One region of the Paenibacillus sp. 2TAB26 genome, then DNA from elsewhere that is predicted to be linked to it. Evidence: riboswitches for the same ligand, from Rfam matches in the RefSeq annotation. Region 1 holds a riboswitch; each other region holds the start of a gene.
The links. A riboswitch is a leader RNA that binds a small molecule or an ion and turns the genes downstream of it on or off. The one in region 1 is predicted to bind cyclic di-AMP.

Region 1 (2,203 bases):
GCAGCATACTGCTCCATCTGATCCAATCGCAAGGCTTCTCGGATTTTTTAATAAACAGCTCACTCCAGCCATGACCATTAGCAGTGGAGAGCCTTAGGCAAACACGGTAACCATTCGATTCAAGCATGGAAGCCGGCAGCACAAACATTTGAATTCTTTTAATTTCAAACAAGGCAGCAGGATGATTTTCCAAGCTTGGCAAGGGTACTTCAACTGGTGTAGACATCAATGAGATCTCTCCTCGATTTGAATAATTCACCGATAATACTCAGCCATATTGGCTTGCCGTCTATGGTAAACCCGAAATGCAATATTGTAAAACTGTGGTATATCGTGAAAAGGCAGCCATATGCCATATTAAAAGAAATCCATTCGTTATGGCAGTAAAAAGATATTTATTCTTCGAAATACTCGTTTATTCTCTTCCATTCTCGATTATAGAGAAATCTGATTATTCACGCATAAAATCGTTGGAAAGGGATTGAACACTATTTTTGAAAACAAGAGTAAAACTGAGAAATAGTGAGATATCGAGAGATCGAAATGAATGTAAGCGTTGCGAATCGCTCTGCAAGGCTGAAACTGGCTAAATTAGGTAGCAGACTGCCTTTACAGTATTTATAGCGAGGAGTAATATTCGATACAGGATTTATAAATAAGTTTCGATTTACTGATCGCTGAGTTTCCGTGAAAGCGGAAGCGGGGGAACCAATAATGACGCGATGCGCCTGTTCGATGTGAGAGTCGAACAAACGCAGAGCAGGGGTGAATCTTTGACAGGTGCCATGGATACCGGTCAAAGTAGGGCGACTCTCACCGCCCGAATCCGACAGCTAACCTCGTAAGCGTGGACCGAGAGAGGAATGATGAAGCTTGTGATCGATTAACTTCGACCGCAGAGTGTCATAGACCTCTGTGGTTTTTTGTGCCCAAAAAAGCTTAATTTGCTACAAAATGTAAGAAAACGCTGAGTCCTGCAGCAGCAGGAACGGGGGAACCAACGAACGATTCGTGTGTAATCACGACTTCGCTTCATGGGGTGAATCGCTTGAAAATGATCAAGCGTAGGGCAACTCTCAAGGCCCGAATCCGACAGCTAACCTCGTAAGTGTACTCGAGAGAGGCAACAGCCATCGTGCTTCCCGCGGCTTATTCTGCTGCGGGCAAAGAAGCCGCGGGAAAAGTTCCTCTTATCCCAAGGCTTCTTTTTTGTTGCCTTTTTTACCATATGGAGGAGAATTCGGTTGCAGGAAGAGCATATTATTGTTGCTGGTTTAAACGAGGCTGGCCAATCATTTATACGAACTTTGCAGTTTCATCAATTAAAATTTATCGTTTTGACAAATAGTAAACAGGAAGAAAAACAGCTTCGCAAGCAGGGCATCAGCAATGTTTTGTACATCAATACGAATGATCGTCAAAGCTGGAATGTTCCTTCGATGAACATTAGCGAGGTATTTATATTCGAGAGCAGCTTGGCGCTTAGCTGCCGCTTTGTACAGTGCTGTAGAGCTTGGACCTCAAAGTCCATTTACGTCATCACACAGCAGTGGAATCCAAGGGCTATTTACAAGGGGCTTGGAGCGGATCATATCGTATTCTCTCATACCGGTGAAGTCGGTTTTCTATTAAGCAACAAATAATGCAGGAGGGGTTTACATGCAGGATTTTTATATGTTCGGGGCGTTGTTAGCTAGCTTCGGTTTATTTTACGGATTTTTAACTTGGTGCTCCAGTGTTATTGAGAAAACAGGGGGCGAAGGCTAATGACTGTCATAGCGATAGCGGCTGTATTTGTTTTCGTTTATCTGATTTATGCTTTAATTCATCCGGAGAAGTTTTAATAGAGGGGGATTTACAAGATGGATATTTTACAATTGCTTATCGTCATTGCCGTTCTTGTATTGTTAGTTAAGCCGCTTGGTACTTACGTCTATCATGTGTTCTCAAATGAACACAATCGGTTAGACAAAGTATTCGGAGGGACGGAGCGATTTATATTTAAGCTTATTGGTCTCAAAAAAAGAGAGGGCATGAGTTGGAAGATATACGCACTCAGCTTTGTTGCAACCAATTTAATTTTAGTTGCTTTCAGCTATTTGATATTGCGGTTCCAAAATGCACTGCCGTTTAATCCAAATGGCATGGCAGCCATGGAGCCTACACTGACTTTCAATACAGTCATCAGCTTTATTACCAATAC
Region 2 (2,203 bases), on a different contig from region 1:
TGTAATCGGATGGTGCTTCGAATATCGGTTTATATTTAGTAATGATCGTACGGTCATTCACGACAAGAGCGTTAACCAATACGTTAAGATGAGCATTTTTAATGGAATAACCTGCAGGAGGCTGAGGCTGCCAATCACCATTAGGCAATATTTGACCGCCAATGAATTCAGTACCGCTGAAATTTCCTGCAGTTAGGAAGGCAATAGCTTCTTTTGCTTTATCTGCATCTGATAGCTGTTCCCCCTCAAGCTTCAAGTTCCAAGCTACGACTTTCCCGCTATGCATATGCAGATAAATATATCCGCTGCCGCCGCCTACGAATTTAAGATCAACCTGAAATGTATCTGTAGGAAACATGGGGTCATATTTATCCGTATATGCTTTGACTAGCTCATATTTTGATAAGTAGCCATTCATAATTTTATCGGTTTGATGTACGGCTTTAGCCGATTTCACCTTCAAGCCTGTTTCTTTTTCAACAAATGCAGACGCCTTATCCTCCGCCGCTGATTTCGTAATGACCTTGGTATTCATTTCGCCAGATGAGATGGCCGTAATCATTGGAACGATTTGTACGGCCCCATAAATAATAAAGCAAGCAACTGCTGCCCATATAAATCGTTTCCATTCATTGGGTTTAATAGAATCAATCATAGTTTCACCTCAACTGTCTTCATAATAAATAGCTCATTTTATTACCTTAACATATGAATCCCTAAATTATCCAATGAAAATGACCGTTTGTTTTCAAAAAAATGCGAAATAACGATGTCCAGCAAGCTAGCTATGTGCTGGTTCGTCCCATTGCCCTAATTTGAGCTAATATCGTCCTGTTTGTCATAAACGTCACCTTTATATCAGGAGTGCTTAGGGATTATAATCGTTATCGTCATACTAATTGCATAGCATAGCCGAATTTCCTAAGGAAATCGGGGGAACCATAAAGTTGTCTAAATGGATGAGCCTGCTGAAAGCAAAGCAGTTCAACATTAGATAGCATGGGGTGAATTTTAGCGGTGAAGCATCGTCTTCTTCCGCTGAATAGGGCTGCCTGTCCAGGCCCGAATCCGTCAGCTAACCTCGAAGGCGTATTGGAACAGGACTCATCGCACGAGCACTTGAGTTTCCAGTGCTTTTTTTTATGCTTAAAAACAATAAATGACAATATGACATAATCAAAAAGAAGGGAAATGGATGAAGGTTAGTTGGAATGTTTTGAAGTGGTCACCCCCGCGTATTTTGGTAAGTGGATTCGCTCTTATTATATTGCTGGGTGCCTTATTATTATCCATGCCTTTTGCATCGGTAAGCGGTGAGAGATTGCCTTTTATAGATGCGCTGTTTACGGCAACTTCGGCAACCTGTGTAACAGGGTTAGTTGTCGTTGATACTGGAACTTATTTCTCTATATGGGGTCAAATCATATTAATGTGCCTGTTCCAGCTTGGCGGACTCGGATTTATGACGATGGCAACGCTGGTAGCGCTCGTACTTCGCAAGAGGATTTCGCTGCGTGAGCGGCTTTTGCTGCAGGAATCCATGAACCAGTCGAGCATGGAAGGCATCGTGCGTTTGATTAGACGCGTTATTGTGTATTCATTGACAATAGAGCTTATTGGCGCTGCGTTGTTTGCTTCGAGGTTTGCATTTGATATGCCGCTGGGCAAAGCGATTTATTTTGGAGCCTTTCATGCGGTTTCATTGTTTAACAATGCTGGTTTTGATATTTTTGGGAACTATCGCAGCTTGACCTTATACGTTTCTGATCCAGTCGTCAATATTGCAGCTATGATGCTGATCATTTCGGGCGGACTTGGCTTTGTCGTTATGTCGGACCTGATGGAGTTCCGCAAAAACCGCAAGCTGTCGCTGCACAGCAAGGTCGTGCTATCTATGACAGGAACACTTATTGCAGTAGGGACACTCGTCATATTTATTTTTGAATTCTCGAATTCGAAGACACTGGGCTCTCTGGACTGGGGCGGGAAAATTTTGTCCTCGTTCTTCCAGTCGGTAACGCCGCGGACGGCAGGAGCCAATACGCTTGATTATACGGCTATCCGGCAAGCAACGATGTTTTTCACCATTATATTAATGTTTATTGGCGCCTCGCCCGGCTCGACGGGCGGCGGCATCAAAACAACAACCTTTGCAACGCTGGTCGGCGCTGTATTTGCAATGATTAGAGGACGAGAGGACATC
Region 3 (2,203 bases), on a different contig from region 1:
CGTGCATATGCTTGTCAATATTGGTTTTAACCGTGAAACGATCCCTACAACGATGGCGCTAGCAGAGAAATATGATTTTATATACGCAGCAGTTGGTTGGCATCCAGTTGACAGTATAGATATGCTTCCAGAGGATTTGGAATGGATTGAACGTCTATGCGCGCATGAGAAGGTTGTCGCCATTGGTGAGATTGGACTCGATTATCACTGGGATACTTCTCCAAAAGAGGTACAACAAAGGGTTTTTCGTGAGCAAATTCGTCTTGCTCGTAAGGTGCGCAAGCCAATTGTCATTCATAATCGGGATGCTCATGAGGACATTATTCGTATTCTTCAGGAAGAGAATGCAGCAGAGGTTGGCGGTGTCATGCATTGCTTCTCCGGCAGCTGGGAAACGGCTAAACAATGTCTTGATATGAACTTCTATATATCATTTGGAGGACCTGTTACTTTCAAAAATGCAAGGGTGCCAAAAGAGGTGCTTAAGCAGGTTCCGATCGACCGAATTTTGATCGAAACGGATGCTCCATATTTAACTCCTCACCCGTTCAGAGGGAAGCGAAATGAGTCCTCTTACGTCTCTTTAGTTGCAGAGACAGCAGCCGAATTATTGGGCAAAACGGTAGAAGAAATAGGTGTAATTACGACTGAAAACGGTCGAAGATGTTTTGGTATTGTCTAAAAACGAGAGAAATAATGAGAAACAGAGACCTTTATCGCGTAAAAACTAATTTTTATAGCGATAATCGCTTATTTTTTCCTGCTTTATCCTGCTTTTTCGCTTAAATCGTCTTTTATCGTATCTTTACAATTGACCTCGTATGAAGGTATGATTCATCTCAGAGCAATAAAATTTTGTATTGGATTTCCAGTTTACGCTTAATCTCCATTCGGAGAGCGGGGGAACCATGTACGGTTTTTAATTCCGTATTTTGAATTCTTCAGGGGTGAATTTCGAAGCCATTGCCATGAGCATTGTGTAACGAATAGGGCGACTCTCTTGTCCGAATCCGTCAGCTAACCTCGCAAGCGTTATAGAGAGTGATCAACCTCGTGCATCCATTTTTCTGTATCCCAGTGAATCATTTAACCGGGAAGCCACGAAACAGATCCTCTGTCGACGGCTTCTTTTTATTTTCGAATAATCGGGAATTTGTCGACATAGGGATAAAAGATGGGGGTGGGAGGATCGATAGCAGTACTGGATTGCGTGCTCGCACGCCAATATACTATAGTCGCGTCAGTTGTATCATGCGTAACACTTGGCGGCGGGGCTATGAAGGAGGACCGATGAAGTGGGAATACTCCAGGTTAAGGACACCCATGGGAAACGATCATCCAGCATGTCTTTCGCATTGCGATGGAAGCGTGAAAACTTGCGTTTGATTCTTTTGAGTGCTACTATCTCAATCGCTATGACTTTCATGTTTTTGGTGTTGTTGTACGGAACGGCTGTCAAAAGCGTCTCCGTAGTAGTGAACGGACAAGAAACCATTGTGGAAACGAAGCAATGGGTCCTGCAACGCCTACTGGATGAACAAGCTATCGCAATTGGACCACATGATGAGGTGTCCATACCGCTTAATGCGGCAATAAAGGACGGAGATCGTATAGAGGTGACTCATGCGATACCGGTAATTGTGAAGGCTGATGGCAAGACCTCTACTGTATATACGACAGAGAGAACAGTGCAGGCAGCGATCGAGGAATTACATATTCCAGTTCGTGGTCAAGATAAAGTAATACCTCCGCTTCATACCGTTTTGGACAACGAATTGACTGTAACCGTCGTTCGCGTAGATAAGAAGGTAGCTGAGACAGAGCGTGCAATGCCATTCTCTATTGTGAAGAAGAACGATCCAACGCTGGAAGCGGGCAAGCAGAAGCTTGTTCAACCCGGCAAGGAAGGTCTGATCGTAGAGAGTATCGAGAAGCAGTACGAGGACGGTATTCTTATATCGAAGAAGATGGTCAGCAAAGTGGTTGAAACCGCTGCGGTTAATCAGGTTGTCGCCATCGGAACGAAGAAGGAAGAGCCTAAAGTATCTGTGCTCTCAAACAAGAGCCCGAGCTTTACTTCGCTTACGAAGAGCGGTGTAACGTTTAAGGCGAGAAAAGTACTTAAAAATGTCACGTTGACTGCTTATTCTGCAGACCTCTCTTCAACAGGAAAAGATGAAAGCCATCCGGAATACGGGATTAC

Region 2: another riboswitch for cyclic di-AMP. It lies ahead of AB4Z50_RS05825 (TrkH family potassium uptake protein); the one in region 1 lies ahead of AB4Z50_RS11985 (NAD-binding protein).
Region 3: another riboswitch for cyclic di-AMP. It lies ahead of AB4Z50_RS30550 (ubiquitin-like domain-containing protein); the one in region 1 lies ahead of AB4Z50_RS11985 (NAD-binding protein).

What each region holds. Positions count from the first base shown of each region.
Region 1 covers NZ_JBFRGC010000009.1:157,715-159,917, reverse strand. The annotation lists gene AB4Z50_RS11990 (hypothetical protein) at 1-226, opposite strand, end outside; cyclic di-AMP (ydaO/yuaA leader) riboswitch at 666-864, shown strand; cyclic di-AMP (ydaO/yuaA leader) riboswitch at 956-1,126, shown strand; gene AB4Z50_RS11985 (NAD-binding protein) at 1,245-1,643, shown strand; gene kdpF (K(+)-transporting ATPase subunit F) at 1,767-1,844, shown strand; gene kdpA (potassium-transporting ATPase subunit KdpA) at 1,863-2,203, shown strand, end outside.
Region 2 covers NZ_JBFRGC010000004.1:284,233-286,435, forward strand. The annotation lists gene AB4Z50_RS05820 (CPBP family intramembrane glutamic endopeptidase) at 1-655, opposite strand, end outside; cyclic di-AMP (ydaO/yuaA leader) riboswitch at 901-1,105, shown strand; gene AB4Z50_RS05825 (TrkH family potassium uptake protein) at 1,196-2,203, shown strand, end outside.
Region 3 covers NZ_JBFRGC010000035.1:64,026-66,228, reverse strand. The annotation lists gene AB4Z50_RS30555 (TatD family hydrolase) at 1-682, shown strand, start outside; cyclic di-AMP (ydaO/yuaA leader) riboswitch at 867-1,047, shown strand; gene AB4Z50_RS30550 (ubiquitin-like domain-containing protein) at 1,296-2,203, shown strand, end outside.